Regions from separate parts of the Clostridium moutaii genome, predicted to be linked through region 1. Evidence: riboswitches for the same ligand, from Rfam matches in the RefSeq annotation. Region 1 holds a riboswitch; each other region holds the start of a gene.

Region 1 (5,870 bases):
GCACTTAATCCAAGTAATTTTATATTATTTTTCTTTACTACATCTACTATTTTATCTATATCTACATCTCTGCCCAAATCTATAACTTCAAACCCGTAATTTTGCAGCAGCACCTTGACTATATTTTTTCCTATATCATGTATATCTCCCTTTACTGTAGCCAGTGCTATTTTTCCCTTTTCTATATTCTTTTCACCATTTTTCAATATGTTTTTCTTTATTATTTCAAAAGATTTCTTAACAGCTTCTGCAGATTGTATAAGCTGGGGCAGAAATATGTCTCCCTCTTCATACTGCCTGCCTACTTCATCTAATGCAGGGATTATATGGAAATTAACTATGTCCTCTTCCTTTTCACTTTTTAATAGGAGAGATGTTATTTCCACAGCCTCATCTTCCATTCCCTCAATAATTGCAGTATTTAATTTTTTTTCACCCTTTTTATCTTTTTTTTGAACTTCAGGTAAAATATTATCTCCCCATTTCGCCTTTTCACTCTTGGATTTACTCCCATATTTGGTTATATAATTTTTCCCATCCTGGTCTATACTTGTTAAAACTTCAAAAGCTGCTATAATATCCTTCACACCTTGATCCTGCGTATTTATTATAGGCAAATCAAGACCTGCATTAAGTGCCAGTGCGAGAAAAGTTCTATTTAATATGCACCTTCTGGGAAGTCCATAGGATATATTGCTTACTCCCAAAATAGTTTTTACTCCAAATTTTTCTTTCACAAGTTTTACAGCTTTTATAGTCTCCATAACTTCCTTTTGTTGTGCCGATACAGTAAGTGTAAGACAGTCAACTATTATGTCTTTTTTACTGATTCCATAACAGGCCGCAGTTTTAATTATTTTTTCTGCAATTTTAACTCTACCTTCTGCACTATCCGGTATTCCTTCTTCATCTATAGTAAGTGCTACTACACATCCTCCATATTTTTTTACTATGGGAAATACCTCTTCCATTGACTTTTTTCTTCCATTAACCGAATTTATTATGGGTTTTCCATTATATATCCTGGCTCCGGCTTCTAAAACCTTTGAATTAGGACTATCTATATTAACCGGCAATTGTATCACCTGTTGTACTGCCTTTATTGCCTTTTCCATCATCTTAACTTCATCAATTTCAGGAAGTCCTACATTTAACCCCAATATATGAGCTCCTTCACTCTTTTGAGCCATGGCTTCTTTCTTTATATAATTGACCTTACCCTCTCTTAATTCTTTCTTATAGGTCTCCTGGCCTGTAGGGTTTATCCTCTCTCCAATAATTTTTATTTCATTTCCCAGAAAAACAGTATCAGTAGATGAACAAACTGCAGTATAATTTTTCTCTCTTACTTCCCTTGGAAGTACATCTTTCAGTTCACCTATAATTGTCTTTATAAATTCCGGATTTGTACCGCAACATCCTCCAAAAATCCTAACTCCTTTTTTAGCCATAAGCAATATGTTTTTTGAAAACTCTTCAGGGGTTATATCATAAATTGTATTTTTGCCGTCATATCTGGGCAAACCTGCATTAGGCTGTACCATAACAGGTATAGATGCATATTTTAATATTTCATCTACAATACCTTGAAGTTCTCCTGGACCTAGTGAGCAGTTCACTCCAAGAACATCCACTCCTAAAGCTTCAAGTGTAAACACCATGGTTTTAGGATCCGTTCCCATAAGTGTTCTACCATCCTGCTGAAAGGTCATTGTACAAAATATTGGCAGAGAGCTATTTTCTTTTGCTGCAAGAACAGCTGCTTTCGCCTCATATAAATCAGACATAGTTTCTATTAAAATTATATCCGCTCCAGCTTTTTCCCCTATAACGACTTGATTTTTAAACAATTTATATGCACTCTGAAAGCTCAAGCTTCCTGTAGGTTCCATAATTTGTCCGGTAGGCCCTATATCAAGAGCTACCAATTTATCTCCAGCCTCTTCCTTTGCAATTTTTACTCCAGCTGTAATAACATCTTTTATAGTATAACTGGAAAAATTGTATTTAAGTTCATTGGCTCCAAAAGTATTGGCTATTATAATATCCGATCCTGCTTGTAGATATTGTCTATGTATTTTTTTTATTGTTTCAGGATTTGTCACATTAAACACTTCTGGTAGCTGACCCACCTGAAGTCCATATTTTTGAAGCATTGTTCCCATAGCTCCATCAAAAAAAATAAATTTTTTATCAAACTTATTTAATAAACTTTTAAAACTCATTTATTTCACCCTTCCTCAAATACAATTCACATTATCACTATATTTCAACAACTGTTAAAATTGTATAAATATTAGCTAATTTAAGCTTTATATAATATATTTTTAGACTTGAGCCTAATTTATCTCTCTCTTTATATAATATATATAAATTAACATATACACAAATTTTTTTCAGTAAATTCTGACACTCCTTAATCAATTGCACTATTATAAAAATATATAAAAAAAATTGCCCCTCCATAAGAAAAGCAACTTTCAATTTCATAAAAAGTTAATCTTTTCTTATCTTTCAGAATTCACTCTACAACACATTTATTCCAATACTAAAATTTTTCAAAATAACAGTATAAAGAATCTATATTGTAGATAACAAGCTTTAATGTTCAGAAAAAATTTTTCGTATTCAAACATTAGAACCCCATTTATTTTATTCTGCAGGAATTGACACCGATACATAATTGCCGGTTGTCGGATTTCATAGGGCCTGTCCCTCCATCTCTCTTGATAAGAATATTCTAATATTAATACTTTAAATACAAATTGTCAATATTCCTTTGACCTTTATTTTTATTCTTAAAATTTAAAAATTTTTTTCATTTTTCTATTGACAAGTTACCTTGTTATCTGTTATCATTTTCTCAATCGAATACGGAACTTCTTATCCAGAGCGGCTGAGGGACTGGCCCTATGATGCCCGGCAACCTGAATGATCATTTTCATTCAACGGTGCTAATTCCAGCAGGTATATATGTATATATAACCTGAAAGATGAGGAGCATGAAGAAAAGTCTTCTTGTATCTCATCTGCAAGAAGACTTTTTATTTTGCCAAATTATATAGAAGTTTCGTCCAGAATATTTAATATATTAAAAGAAATATGAGGAGGAAGTAAAAAATGAGTGAAGAAAGAAAATTAAGTTTTGAAACATTACAGGTACATGCAGGTCAGGTACCAGATCCAACTACAGGAGCAAGGGCAGTGCCAATTTATCAGACAACATCCTTTGTTTTTAAAGATGCAGATGAAGCTGCTGACTTTTTCCAGCTTAAAAAGCCAGGAAATGTTTATGGCAGAATAATGAATCCTACAGAAGATGTATTTGAGCAGAGGGTGGCAGCTCTTGAAGGAGGCAGTGCAGGACTTGCTACTGCGTCAGGGCTTGCAGCAATATTATATTCTATATTAAACGTAGCAAATGCAGGAGATAATATAGTTTCCGCCAGCACACTTTATGGTGGCACATATGAATTATTTTCAGTAACTTTAAAGAAATTGGGAATTGATGTAACATTTGTGGATCCTGATGATCCTGAAAACATCAGAAAAGCAATTACAGATAAAACAAAAGCAGTTTATGCTGAGACCATAGGAAATCCAAGGATAAATGTTTTGGATATAGAAGCTGTGGCAAACATAGCTCATGAAAATAAAATACCTCTTATTATAGATAATACTTTTGGAACACCATACCTTGTAAGACCTATAGAATATGGAGCAGATGTAGTTGTCCATTCTGCAACTAAATTCATAGGTGGACATGGAACTACAATAGGCGGAATTATAGTAGACGGAGGAAAATTTGACTGGAGGGCGAGTGGTAAATTTCCTGATTTCACCACACCTGATGAGAGCTATAACGGATTGGTATATGCGGATCAAGGCCCTGTAGCATTTGCTATAAAAGCCAGAGTACAGCTTTTGAGAAATACCGGTGCAACACTAAGTCCTCAAAGTGCATTTTATTTCTTACTTGGATTGGAGTCACTTTCACTTAGAGTAGAAAGGCATGTGGAAAATACAAGGAAGGTAGTTGAATTCTTAAGCAAACATCCAAAAGTTTCATGGATAAATTATCCTGAACTAGAAGGAAGTCCATATAAGGAATTATCCAAGAAATACCTTCCAAAGGGAGCGGGTTCTATATTTACCTTTGGAATAAAAGGTGGACTTGAGGCAGGAAAGAAATTTATAAACAGTGTTAAATTATTCTCACTGCTTGCAAATGTAGCAGATGCAAAATCACTTGTAATTCACCCTGCAAGTACAACCCATGCAGAGTTAAATGAAGAACAACAAAAAGCTGCTGGAGTAACTCCGGATCTTATAAGACTTTCAATAGGTGTAGAAAATATTGATGATATCATATACGATTTAGATCAGGCTCTTGCCAAAGCTTAACATTAGATGAAATAAGTTTTTATCATGATATAAGTTTTTCTCCCAAAATTTATATACCCACCAGTTTATCAAGCTGGTGGGTTTCTTTATATAATATATTTCAATTTTGAGATTATGGCCTGTGTGAATTCATCTGTAGTTGAATTTCCACCTAAATCCGGAGTAAAATACTTTCCTTCATTTAATACAATTTCAACTGACCTTTCAATTCTATCTGCCGATTTCCTTTCACCCAGGTATTTCAGCATCATAGCTGACGATAAAATAATAGCTGTAGGGTTGGCTTTATTCTGGCCTGCAATATCAGGTGCCGAGCCATGAGCCGGCTCAAAAATTGCTGCGTCTTCCCCTATATTCGCTCCGGGAACCAATCCGAGTCCCCCTACCAGTCCCGAAGCCATATCCGATAATATGTCTCCATATAAATTAGGCATTACAAGTACATCATATTTTTCAGGATTTAACACCAGCTTCATGCTCATTGCATCTACTATTACGTTTTCAAATTCTATATTATTATAATCTTTCGCAACTTCCTTTGCAGTTCTTAAAAAAAGTCCATCTGACAACTTCATTATATTTGCCTTATGCACGGCAGTGACTTTCTTTCTCCCATTGTTAACTGCATATTCAAAAGCTGCTTTTACTATTTTTCTGCTGGCACTTTTAGATATTACTTTTATACTCTCTGCTATTTCATCATTTATCATATGCTCTATTCCAGCATAAAGATCCTCTGTGTTTTCCCTAAATATAACCAAATCAATATTTTCATATCTGGATTTTACCCCTGCATAACTTTTTATTGGCCTAACATTGGCATATAGATTTAAACTTTTTCTCAAAGTTACATTTACACTTCTGAACCCTTTTCCCACTGGTGTGGTTATTGGTCCTTTTAATGCCACTTTATTTTCTTTTATACTTTCAATAACTGTATGCGGAAGGGGGGTTCCATATTTATTTATAAAGGCCGATCCAGCCTCCACTACGTCCCAATCTATATCTACTCCACTGGCATTTACAATTTTCCTTGCCGCTTCACTTACTTCTGGCCCTATCCCATCCCCTGGAATAAGAGTTACTCTGTGCTTCATAAAATTCCCCTCAAATCTTTTGAATTTTTATTCAGTATCTTTCTTTACCAAATTTAATAGTCCACCATATTTTATCATATTTCTCTGTCTAAGAGTAACATCGAATAACATATTGTACTTTTCATCTTTTGTTTTATTTTTTACAACAATTATGTTGTTCTCAACTTGTCTTAACATATTTTCCATTTTCAATTCATCCATGATTTCTATACTTTCATAATCTTTAGGATTTTCAAATACCAGAGGCAATATTCCATTGTTTATAAGATTTTCCCTGTGAATTCTTGCAAATGACTTGGCAAATACCGCCTTTATACCTAAATAAAGTGGAACAAGTGCTGCATGTTCTCTGCTAGAACCTTGTCCATA
Region 2 (5,870 bases), on a different contig from region 1:
AAGAACGGAAAATGCAGAAGATGTATTTAAAGAAGGAGAAGGGTATTTAAAGAGTGTAGAAAGCCCAGGAGAAGAAGATGCACGCAAATATAAAACTTCCGTGGAAATGTCCTATAAGAACTTTATAGATAAAGTAAATATTTATTATCCTAGTTCAAAATTGAATGCAGAAGATCTGTCTAAAGAAGTAACTATAGAAGGAAGAACAGAAGGGGGGGCCGTCAGAGAAATTAAACTGGGATCGGTTACTGTATCCGGAACCAGATTTAGATCTATTATGGGATTAAATTCTACAGATTTTACCATATACTTTAAAGACAAAATTTATATTCAATGTTTAGGATATGGTCATAGAGTGGGAATGAGTCAGTGGGGGGCCAATGCCATGGCTAAGGATGGAAAAACCTACATACAGATATTAAGCCATTATTATAGTGGTATAAGTTTAAAGAATGTAACTTCATTTTTAAAGTAAACAAAATATATCAATATATGACGAAGATGAGATAAAAAATTTCATCTTATTTTTTTATGAAAATTTTAGAAAAAAATTTATAAAATATGTATTTTTTGTTATTGTCTGGACAAACTACAAAAAGGAGGTGTTCATATGGACAAAAAATTTTCAAATAAAGCAGTTAACTTTTTTAAAAAGGAGGGCTTCTACATAATATTATTTATCTGTTTATGTATAGTGGCAACAGTTGCACTGTTGACTGCAAGAAATAACAAGAACCAAAGTGCTGAATTACAAAACAGTAAAGCTACAGAACAAAAACAAGTTAAACAAACTGCAAAAGCAGATAATAAGTCTTCTTCAAGTTATGATAATGCCCTTCAAGTTAAAAAGAGCAGTAATACAAATACAAATGCCCAACAGAAAACTTCAAAAGAAGTATCAAGTTCAGTAAGTACTTCATTTCAAAAGCCAGTAGAAGGGGTTATTGCAAGAGGGTTTTCAGAGGATCCGGTATATTGGGATTCTACGGCAACTTATAGACCAAACTTAGGTTATGATATACAAACTGATTTGGGAAAACCAGTATTTGCGGCAATGGATGGAAAGGTAGAAGAAGTAAATACTGCAACACAAGATGGAGTAGAGATTATTTTAGATCATCAAAATGGATTAAAAACTGTTTATTCTAATTTAGATCCAAATGTTAAGGTCAGTGTAGGCCAAATGGTGAAAAAGGGAGCAGTTATAGGAATAGTTGGCAAGAGTACCTTGAGATCAGCCTATGAAAAATATGGGAATCATTTGCATTTTGCTGTTTTGAAGGGAAAAGAATTTGTTGATCCAGGTAAATATATAAAATACTAATATTTAGCCATTTCTCTGGATAATATAGAGAAATGGCTCATATATAATGAATTTAAAAATATAAAAGGGCATATTTATATATGGAGGGACAAGTTAGACATTAAAAAATTTTCTAAATTAAATAGAAGAATACTTGTAAGTATTTACGTATATAGAGTTTTGATTATTAACTGTTATTTGTATAAAGGAGTTGAATGAATTTGAAAGATTATATTGAAGAGAGAGTTTTAGAGGTTGCCAAATATATAATAGGTTCTAAAGCTACAATAAGGAAAACTGCCAAAGTTTTTGGAGTGAGCAAAAGTACCATACACAAAGATATGACGGAAAGATTACCTAAAATAAATCCACAGGTTGCACAAGAGGCTAAGAGTATATTGAATTATAATAAAGCAGAAAGACACATAAGAGGTGGAAAGGCCACTAAAATGAAATATAAAGCTATTGAAGGTTAAAAACATTCCCATTATAATTAGAATATGATATGATAATAAATAGTAAATAAATTTACGTTTTATTATGAAAAGCAAGTTAGATTAGGAGTGAAAAAAGGGATGTTTTTTAATATAGGAACTGATATGGGAATAGATTTAGGTACGGCTACAGTGCTTGTGTACATTAAGGGCAAAGGAGTAATATTAAAAGAACCTTCAGTTGTTGCCATAGATAAAAGTAAAAATAGAGTGCTAGCCGTGGGAGAAGAGGCATGGCAAATGATAGGCAGAACGCCAGGAAATATTGTTGCCATTCGTCCATTAAAAGATGGAGTTATATCTGACTACGATGTAACAGAAAAGATGTTAAAGTATTTTATAGAAAAGGCTTGTGGAAAAAAAAGAATGTCAGCACCGCGGATAGTTATTTGTATTCCCTGCGAGGCTACTGAGGTTGAAAAAAGAGCTGTAATTGATGCGGCTAAAAATGCAGGGGCAAAGAAAGTGTTTTTAATTGAGGAACCCTTAGCTGCAGCTATAGGAGCTGGAATCGATATAACTAAGGCAAGTGGAAGTATGGTAATAGATATAGGCGGTGGAACTACCGATGTGGCAATAATTTCGCTGGGGGGAATAGTAGTAAGATCTTCAATTAAGGTAGCAGGAGACAGGTTTGATGAATCCATAATGAAATATATTAGAAAAGAACATAAATTGATGATTGGAGAAAGGACTTCAGAAGACTTAAAGATAAATATAGGTTCTGCATTTAACAAAGATGAAGAGATAAGTATGGAAATAAGGGGAAGAGATTTAATTACAGGGCTCCCCAAAAATATGGAAGTATCATCTAAAGAAATGAGAATAGCTTTGAAGGAAACTGTAAATTCTATAGCAGATACAGCTAGGGCGGTATTGGAAAAAACTCCTCCAGAGTTATCCGCTGATATAGCTGAGAAAGGTATTGTTATGACTGGAGGAGGAGCCTTGCTAAATGGATTAAGTGATTTAATACAGGAAGTAACTCATGTGCCTGTTTATGTAGCTGAAGATCCAATATCCTGTGTAGCTTTAGGCACAGGAAAGGTTCTTGAGTATTTGGACAAAATGGAAGTTATTTTTACCGGTGATGATATAACCTTAATAGATTGAGGATATTTTATTGGTGTTAAAAAATTTGTCTATATATTTACAATAAGATATTATTATAATAGAGATAATATGAATGAATTAATGAATAAAGTATTACTTCGGCCATATTTAAAATTAGATTCAAACGTATATTGCTGGTATTATTAAATATATCTTCATTGCCATTTGAATCAACTATGCCTATTATTGAGGAATCCCCTACATTGGGAAGGGATTTTCCTACTCCCTTGCCGGGATGAACGGGAAAGTCCCTTACCTGTATTTCTCCAATGGTTTTGGAATCTCCTAAACAGGCATCGATCCCTATAATGTTGTTATGAGGATGAAGTAACTTTATTTCATTTAGTCTACTCTCAATGTTCAAAGCATGTATGGGTTCTGAAATTGTGCCATAAACTGGCAGAGGAAAGTGCTTGCACTTTAGCAGAGTACCTACTAAGGGGCCAAGACAGTCCCCTATATATCTATCTGTACCGATACATACAATAATGGTATCCTTGTTGATGTGATCCTTTAAAAAATAGGCTAAATCGTAATATGCCAATGGATTTTTATAGTTAGATTTTACTTTATTCAATATATTCACCTTCTTTTATGTATGCAATACCTATCTATGGATAATATCCAAAGAGAATACTATATATAATTTATATGATGGAATTATGTAAAATATTATGTCTAAATCACAGGTATATGATTTCTAAAGGAATAATGAGATACATGAAGGAATAAACATTTAACATTAGATTTTAATGTAATATGAAATTTGAAAATAATTGCACAAAAATGTATACTAAACTACGTTAAACGCCTTTATGTTTTATGTGGGCGTAATTGTATGAAATAAATAGGCTGGCATAGCTCAGCAGGTAGAGCAACTGACTTGTAATCAGTAGGTCGTGGGTTCGAAGCCTACTGCCAGCACCAAATGTGGAGGAATTCCCGAGCGGCCAAAGGGGGCAGACTGTAAATCTGTTGTCAGTGACTTCGATGGTTCGAATCCATCTTCCTCCACCAAATATTATGGGCGCATAGCTCAGCTGGGAGAGCATCTGCCTTACAAGCAGAGGGTCACAGGTTCGAGCCCTGTTGTGCCCACCACATTATAACAAAATAAGCTGGCATAGCTCAGCAGGTAGAGCAACTGACTTGTAATCAGTAGGTCGTGGGTTCGAAGCCTACTGCCAGCACCAAATGCGGAGGAATTCCCGAGCGGCCAAAGGGGGCAGACTGTAAATCTGTTGTCAGTGACTTCGATGGTTCGAATCCATCTTCCTCCACCATAAAAAAGCACTGTTAGGGTGTTTTTTGTTTTATTAGAATCTTTATAATTATTGTAAATCTATAATATAAACTCTTATCCAGAGAGGCGGAGGGAAAAAGGCCCGATGAAACCCGGCAACCAGTAGAAATTTTGCCAAGGTGCCAATTCCTGCAAGTTAATTTTGCAAGATAAGAGAGCAGTTAATTATTTAACCTCTTCTTATTTGAAGAGGTTTTTATTTTTTTATACAGTATGGAGGTATTGAAAATGAGAAAATTATTTACGTCTGAGTCAGTTACAGAAGGTCATCCAGATAAAATGTGCGATCAAATTTCAGATGCAATTCTGGACGCTATATTAAAACAAGATCCTTACGGAAGAGTAGCATGTGAAACTGCTACTACTACAGGTATGATTTTGGTTATGGGAGAAATATCAACTAAATGTTATGTTGATATATCTAAAATAGTTAGAAAGACTGTAAGGGAAATAGGATATACCAGAGCTAAATATGGATTTGACTGTGATACCTGCTCAGTGATGAGCTCAATTGATGAACAATCATCAGATATAGCTATGGGGGTCAACCAGTCCCTGGAAGCTAAAAAAGGACAGATGGAGGGAACAGATGCCATAGGAGCAGGAGATCAAGGTATGATGTTTGGATTTGCCACTAATGAGACTCCAGAATATATGCCTATGCCTATAAGTCTGGCTCATAAGCTGGCAAAAAGATTGGCACAGGTTAGAAAGGATGGGACTTTAAGTTATTTGAGGCCAGATGGAAAAACCCAGGTGACTATAGAATATGATGACAATAAACCTATTAGAGTTGATACTATAGTGGTATCCGCCCAGCATGATGAACTGGTAACTAAAGAACAAATTGAAAGTGATATAATTGAACATGTTATAAAGCCTGTTGTGTCACCGGAATTTTTGGATAAAAATACTAAGTACTTCATAAATCCAACAGGAAGGTTTGTGGTTGGTGGACCTCAGGGAGACTCTGGTCTTACAGGAAGAAAAATAATAGTGGACACCTATGGTGGATATGGAAGACATGGTGGTGGAGCGTTTTCAGGAAAGGATCCAACCAAGGTGGATAGATCCGCTGCTTATGCTGCAAGATGGGTGGCAAAAAATTTGGTAGCTGCTGGTGTTGCCGATAAGCTGGAAATACAACTTGCATATGCTATAGGTGTAGCAAAACCTGTATCTATAACTGTTGATACTTTCAACACTGGGAAAATATCAGAAGAGGAAATAGTGGGCATAGTAGAGAAGGTATTTGATCTAAGGCCAGCTGTTATAATAAGGGATTTGGATTTGAGAAGACCTATATACAGACAGGTTGCAGCTTATGGGCATTTTGGAAGAACCGATATAGATTTACCTTGGGAAAAATTAAATAAAGTTGATGATATAAAAAAATATATCTAGAATTTTAAAAGCTCTGTATGCAAATTTACAGAGCTTTTTTAAAATTAAACTTATGTGTTATAATTATATTCAAAGATATAGGTTTTTACATGTTTATTAAAGTGGGAGAGATCTTATGCAGGATTTGCAGGGAATTATAGAAGATATAATATTTCAAAATAAAGACAATGGATATGTAGTTGCTAAGTTGAAGGAAAAAGAGGATACAGTAACTATAGTGGGATGCATACCTTATATAACGGAAGGACAAAAT
Region 3 (5,870 bases), on a different contig from region 1:
CGTATATAATATATATTCACCATGTTGGATATATTTTGAACGAGCTTCAGTAAAGTCACTTTATTGCTTCTTTTAAGCTCATCTTCCAATTCAACGGATTTATCAAAATGATCCTCGATAGCTCTTTTGTTTTTACCTGTAATTATTAATATTTCCTCAATACCGGAAGATACTGCCTCTTCCACTATATATTGAATAGTTGGTTTATCAACTATGGGCAGCATTTCTTTAGGTTGGGCCTTTGTAGCTGGCAAAAATCTTGTCCCCAGGCCAGCAGCAGGAATTATTGCTTTTTTAATACTCATATTTTAGCTTTAATGGAAAGCCATGTTCCCATTAAGTATTCACTCCTCTCTATGTTGACTGTGTAAGGTATATACATTAAGATAAAAAATTTCCTTATTATTAATTTTTGTCTTTTAACCTTAAAAACCCCTTAAAAAATCCATACTAAATGTAAACTAAGTTTAAATATTATGTAACGGTTTATTATTGTCTGAAATAGTATAAGTTTTTCCTCTAAAAGCAATATCAATTAGTATCTTTGCCAGATAAAAAAACAGGATGATATTTAACAGGGAAATCCCATCAGTTATCAGACTGTGTGAATTGGAATTCATACGCCCTAAAGCTCCAAAGAGTATATGGTAAATGTTGCCGTATATGGTGATAGTGTATCCTAATACCAATGTGAGAAATCTTTTATCCTTTAAATAGATGAGAGCTAAAATACACAGTGCAGCAGCCGGAAATAAATATCTTTCATGCATTCCAGTAGAAAAGGTAAAAACTCCTGAAATCTGAATAAGTGCGCAGGAGAAAGCCAGTGTTCTGCTTTTTAACTTGGCGTAGATTATCCACGAAAATACCGTGATCGCAATAATTGCAGCCATTCCCCAGATCTTATAACTGAATATGAAAAATATATTTGAGTTCTTTTCATAATTTGCTCCTATTAAGTTAAAAAAGTTAAATCCGTTTACAGATGCATAAGGGTATTCGGATATGGTATTTGAATATAATTTAAAAATCCACAGTGCATTTTGATTGGAGGAAAATGGAATTATGAGTACTAAAGCTGTTGCAAGAGCTGCAGCCATAGACTTCAATATGATCTTTAGGTTTTTTTCCCGTACCAGTTCAAATAAAAGCACAGGGAGGAATATAATCCCCTGAGGTTTCATAAGTACTGAACAGGTAAACAATATGGAAGAAAAAACAGTTTTCCTTTCCGATAATAATAAAAATGCAAGTACTACAAGCAGCGTAAAAAATGAATCCACCTGTCCCCAAAGGGCAGAATCTATAAAAACAGCGGGATTAAAAATGTAAAATGCACTTAGAAAGATACTTATCCCTAAAGGAAGATATTTTTGAGCCAATTTATATATCAAGTAAGCTGTAGCTACATCCGCTATTATTGATGGGAGTTTTAAAAGCAGAGTATAGTAGGGACTTATTGAACTTATACTTGCTGCCTTGCCAATGAAGAAGAGTACATATATATAAAGAGGCGGGTAGTCGCTGGATCTAGAATTTACGTAAAACTGAGAAAAACTATTTGCTGCAGAAGAGGCCCAACTTTTAAACAAACTTACGTCTCCACCATAGCCTTCCATAGAGGTGGATAATGCAATTCTCAAGAACAAGCCTATAAAAAGCATTGAAAATACAAGCATTTTAGTATCTTTAGTATTTATTTTCATATTTTTTCGGGTGAAAAAATAATAGATCGCAACACACAATACAAGAAATATTGCCAGATATACAGTGAGCAATGGTGCAAATTTGTTGCTTGAAGAAGTAAACCCATTTTCACCGTTTACACCAGGCCTTGTCATATTGCCTCCCTTATTTTGACTTTGTGCATTGCCAGAAGATGCAGTCCCGTTTCCATTATTCTGATTTTGTACATTGCCACCAGATGATTTCCAGTTTCCACTTGGAATGTTTCCATTATTCCTTTGACCGGTTGAATTTTGGTTTCTGTCCCTATTTGCCATATGACCATTGAACTGATTAAATTGCCCTGTTATATTTTTGGATGGTGTGTTGAATTTATAATGTTTTATACTGTAAAGGCATAAAAACAGAGATAACAGTGCCAAAAAAATCAGAATTATCTTAAATAGACCTTTTTTTGAAAGTATTCTTTCCATACTGTTCTAAAACTCCTTTCATGAAATTTAGTATAGTTGTATAATTGTCATATATATATTTTCCAGGATGAAGCTTAAAATAGCCTTAAAAGCTTATCTCTTATTTAGAATTTGAATATTTTCCCTTTAGTATGATATAATTTAAGTTAAGTAGGAGTAAAAGGAGGAACTTTATGGAAAAAATTGCACTTTTGACAGACTCTGCTTGTGATATAGATTGTGAAACCATAAAAAAGTATAATATAAGTATTTTACCTTTTAGAATTATATACAAAAACAGGGAATACATAGATAAGATTGAGATTACTCCAAAAGAAGTATATGATAATATGAACATTGAAATTTCAAAGTCCTCCCTGCCCTCAATAGAGGATATGGAAAAGGTTTTTGATAAGTTGGAAAAAGAAAATTATACCCATGTAATAGCCGTGGCGATTTCCAGCGGGCTTTCAGGCACATATAATGCATTGAAAATGGTAAGCCAAAGGCATAAAAAATTAGTTACATATATTTATGATTCCAAGTCAACTTCCCTTGGAGAGGGAATTATTTTAAAGGAATGTGGAAATCTCATTGAACAGGGCAGGAGCTTTAATGAAATTGTAGATGATATACCAAAAATAAAAAGTAAAATGCACTTCCTTTTTGTTTTTGGAACACTTGAGTATGCCAGAAAGGGCGGGCGCATAGGAAAAATATCCGGTACCATAGGTGAAGTATTGGATATAAAACCCATAGTATATTTTGATGATAATCAGGGAGTATGTTTTACCTATGACAAAGTAAGAGGCAGAAAGAAATCCTTAAGTAAGATGATAGATATAGGCAGGCAGTTTTTGAGTAAATCTCCCTGCGATGTATATATAGTTCATGGCAATGCGCAGGAAGATGCTGAAAATGTCTATAATAGAATTTCCAAATTGCCCAATGTAGAAAATACATATATGATAGGACAGATAAGTCCTATAGTAGGAGTTTATTCCGGACCTGGAACTGTGGGAATATGTTATAAAGAACAAAATTATAGCCATTGACTTAATAAATGTAAATAGTTATAATTAATAAAACAATAAATATAAATCTTGAACTTATCAAGAGAGGTGGAGGGAACAGGCCCTTTGAAACCCGGCAACCAGTACATTGTATAGTGGTGCCAAATCCTGCAGCGGAAGCTGAAAGATGAGAATGTATTTTGCAATTTTAAGTCTGAGGTGTTTCCCCAGACTTTTATTTGTTTACGGATATTTATCCCATCCTTATGAGCAGGCTCCGTCTGGACCTAAAAGAATCACTTGACTATGGAATTATTTGAAAGGATGTGTTTGTATGCCTCAATTAAGTAAAAAACTAGTTAATTTTACTGACTCGGTTATAAGAAGAATGACCAGAATATCGAATAAATATGGAGCAATTAATTTATCCCAGGGTTTTCCGGACTTTGATCCACCTAAAGAAATAAGAGAAGCACTTAAAATAGCAGCGGATAAAGGGCCTCATCAATATGCAATTACCTGGGGTGCACAAAACCTGAGAGAAGCTCTTGCAGAAAAACAATCCAGATTTATGGGACTTGATATAGATCCTGAAACTCAAATTGCAGTTACCTGTGGAAGTACGGAAGCGATGATGGCCTCTGTTATGACTGTATGTGATTCCGGAGATAAGGTAATAGTATTTTCTCCTTTTTATGAAAATTATGCGGCAGATGCAATATTAAGCGGAGCGGAGCCTATATATGTACCCCTTTACCCGCCTGATTTTTCTTTTAACAGGGTTGAACTCGAAAATGCTTTTAAGCAAAAGCCGAAGGCTCTTATACTGTGCAATCCATCCAATCCATCGGGTAAGGTGTTTACTTATGAGGAATTGAAATTCATAGCCGGCCTGGCAGAAAAATACGATTCTTTTGTAATAACTGATGAAGTATATGAGCATATTGTGATGGATCCGCATAAACACGTTTATTTTGCTTCACTTCCAGGTATGTTCAACAGGACTTTAAGCTGCAGCTCTTTTTCCAAGACTTATTCTATAACCGGATGGCGGATAGGTTATGTCATAGGTGATGAGAGAGTCATAGAAAATGTAAGGAAAGTACATGATTTTCTTACGGTTGGGGCGGCGGCGCCGCTTCAGGAAGCAGTTGTAGCCGGACTTAAATTGCCTATGGAATACTATGATTGGCTGAAAAATTTATATACTAAAAAGAGGGACTTGTTTCTTCAGGGATTAAGCGAGGCAGGACTTAAATATGTCAAACCACAGGGAGCCTATTATGTTCTCATAGATGTTTCAGAGTTTAATGTAAAGGATGATTTGAAATTCTGTGAGTGGCTTGCAAAAGATGTGGGAATAGGTGCGGTGCCTGGCTCAAGCTTCTTTAAGGAGGATATAAATTATTTAATAAGACTGCATTTTGCAAAAAAGGATGACACTCTTTTAAGGTCTATTGAAAAACTGAAAACACTCAGGGAAAAAGCTGGATTTTATAGAGAGGGATAAGCAATTGATAATTCACAATTCACAATTGATGATTTACAATTGACAGCGGACAATGCACAATTCAAAGTTCAGAGAACAAAGATTAAAGTTCAGAGTTTAAAGTATAAAGTTAAAGACAATCCGGGGTCAGATTCCCAATTGTCTTTTTTCTTTAAACTTATTTTTTAAAACATCTACTTAATGGCATTTTGATAAGCTGATTTTAAAATAATATATTAAAAATTATTGCACTATTATTCTATCTGTTATATATTATATATAACAGATAGAATAGGAGGGCAGTTATGATAATTAAAATAGATTTTGAGTCAGAAGTACCTATATATGAACAGCTCAGAAGACAAATTATAGAAGGAATAGCCCTGGGAAATCTAAAATTGGGAGAAAGTCTTCCTTCTGTAAGACAGCTGGCGGAGGATATCGGAATAAACCTTCATACGGTAAATAAAGCTTACAATGAATTAAAGTCAGATGGCTACTTGAATATAGACAGAAGGAAAGGAGCCGTAGTAAGCGAAACACTTCCTGAAAGTACGGAAGATTTTGATAAAAAACTTGAGGAAGGGTTCACTTATTTAATATCAGAGGCTTATTTGAGGGGTAAAAAAATAGATGATATTTTACAGCTGTGTTCTGGCATATTTAAAAAATATATTAAAATCGATAAATGAATCATTAAGGTAGGTGAAATTAGATGAATGAGAACTTGTTTATGTGTATATATTTATTCTTTATTTTTATTATAATACTTGTAATTACTATATTGACTCCCAAATTTACGAGAAAAGAAATTGTTTTTGGAGTGAGAGTTCCAGAAGACGAAGCTGATTCAGATGAAATCAAGCATATAAAAACCCAATTTATAAGAAACAATTTAGTGGTAGAAATTCCTTTTATTCTGTTGTTTAGTTTTTTAAACTATAAATTCTTGAATGTAGGCATGATTTTGTTTACTACATTTGCTTTTGTTTTCATAAATTTTTTAGTATATATGATATCCAATAGAGCTGTAAAAAATCTTAAATTACAGAAGTTGTGGCTTCAGGGTAAAAAACAAGTTGTAACAATAGATATTGATTTTTCCAAGAAAAAAAGTGACATGCTGGTGTCAGTCTGGTTTTTCATGATTCCGGTATTTATAATTATAATAAATATAATTTTAGGTTATACCCATTATTCTTCTTTGCCCTATAAGGTACCCACTCACTG

Evidence for each region. Region 1 has a riboswitch for S-adenosylmethionine ahead of AB8U03_RS02740 (O-acetylhomoserine aminocarboxypropyltransferase/cysteine synthase family protein). Riboswitches for the same ligand answer to the same signal wherever they lie in the genome.
Region 2: another riboswitch for S-adenosylmethionine. It lies ahead of metK (methionine adenosyltransferase); the one in region 1 lies ahead of AB8U03_RS02740 (O-acetylhomoserine aminocarboxypropyltransferase/cysteine synthase family protein).
Region 3: another riboswitch for S-adenosylmethionine. It lies ahead of AB8U03_RS09480 (pyridoxal phosphate-dependent aminotransferase); the one in region 1 lies ahead of AB8U03_RS02740 (O-acetylhomoserine aminocarboxypropyltransferase/cysteine synthase family protein).

What each region holds. Positions count from the first base shown of each region.
Region 1 is NZ_JBGEWD010000001.1:537,830-543,699, forward strand. It holds gene AB8U03_RS02735 (homocysteine S-methyltransferase family protein) at 1-2,225, opposite strand, end outside; SAM riboswitch class I at 2,641-2,736, opposite strand; SAM riboswitch class I at 2,881-3,000, shown strand; gene AB8U03_RS02740 (O-acetylhomoserine aminocarboxypropyltransferase/cysteine synthase family protein) at 3,121-4,404, shown strand; gene AB8U03_RS02745 (isocitrate dehydrogenase (NAD(+))) at 4,491-5,501, opposite strand; gene AB8U03_RS02750 (aconitate hydratase) at 5,529-5,870, opposite strand, start outside.
Region 2 is NZ_JBGEWD010000002.1:183,631-189,500, reverse strand. It holds gene spoIID (stage II sporulation protein D) at 1-475, shown strand, start outside; gene AB8U03_RS03645 (peptidoglycan DD-metalloendopeptidase family protein) at 611-1,324, shown strand; gene spoIIID (sporulation transcriptional regulator SpoIIID) at 1,525-1,779, shown strand; gene mreB (rod shape-determining protein) at 1,879-2,910, shown strand; gene yyaC (spore protease YyaC) at 2,948-3,487, opposite strand; tRNA gene AB8U03_RS03625 (tRNA-Thr) at 3,762-3,837, shown strand; tRNA gene AB8U03_RS03620 (tRNA-Tyr) at 3,843-3,927, shown strand; tRNA gene AB8U03_RS03615 (tRNA-Val) at 3,936-4,011, shown strand; tRNA gene AB8U03_RS03610 (tRNA-Thr) at 4,028-4,103, shown strand; tRNA gene AB8U03_RS03605 (tRNA-Tyr) at 4,109-4,193, shown strand; SAM riboswitch class I at 4,265-4,369, shown strand; gene metK (methionine adenosyltransferase) at 4,442-5,617, shown strand; gene recD2 (SF1B family DNA helicase RecD2) at 5,733-5,870, shown strand, end outside.
Region 3 is NZ_JBGEWD010000008.1:617-6,486, forward strand. It holds gene galU (UTP--glucose-1-phosphate uridylyltransferase GalU) at 1-305, opposite strand, end outside; gene AB8U03_RS09470 (hypothetical protein) at 468-2,159, opposite strand; gene AB8U03_RS09475 (DegV family protein) at 2,333-3,193, shown strand; SAM riboswitch class I at 3,245-3,345, shown strand; gene AB8U03_RS09480 (pyridoxal phosphate-dependent aminotransferase) at 3,486-4,661, shown strand; gene AB8U03_RS09485 (GntR family transcriptional regulator) at 4,946-5,332, shown strand; gene AB8U03_RS09490 (DUF1648 domain-containing protein) at 5,356-5,870, shown strand, end outside.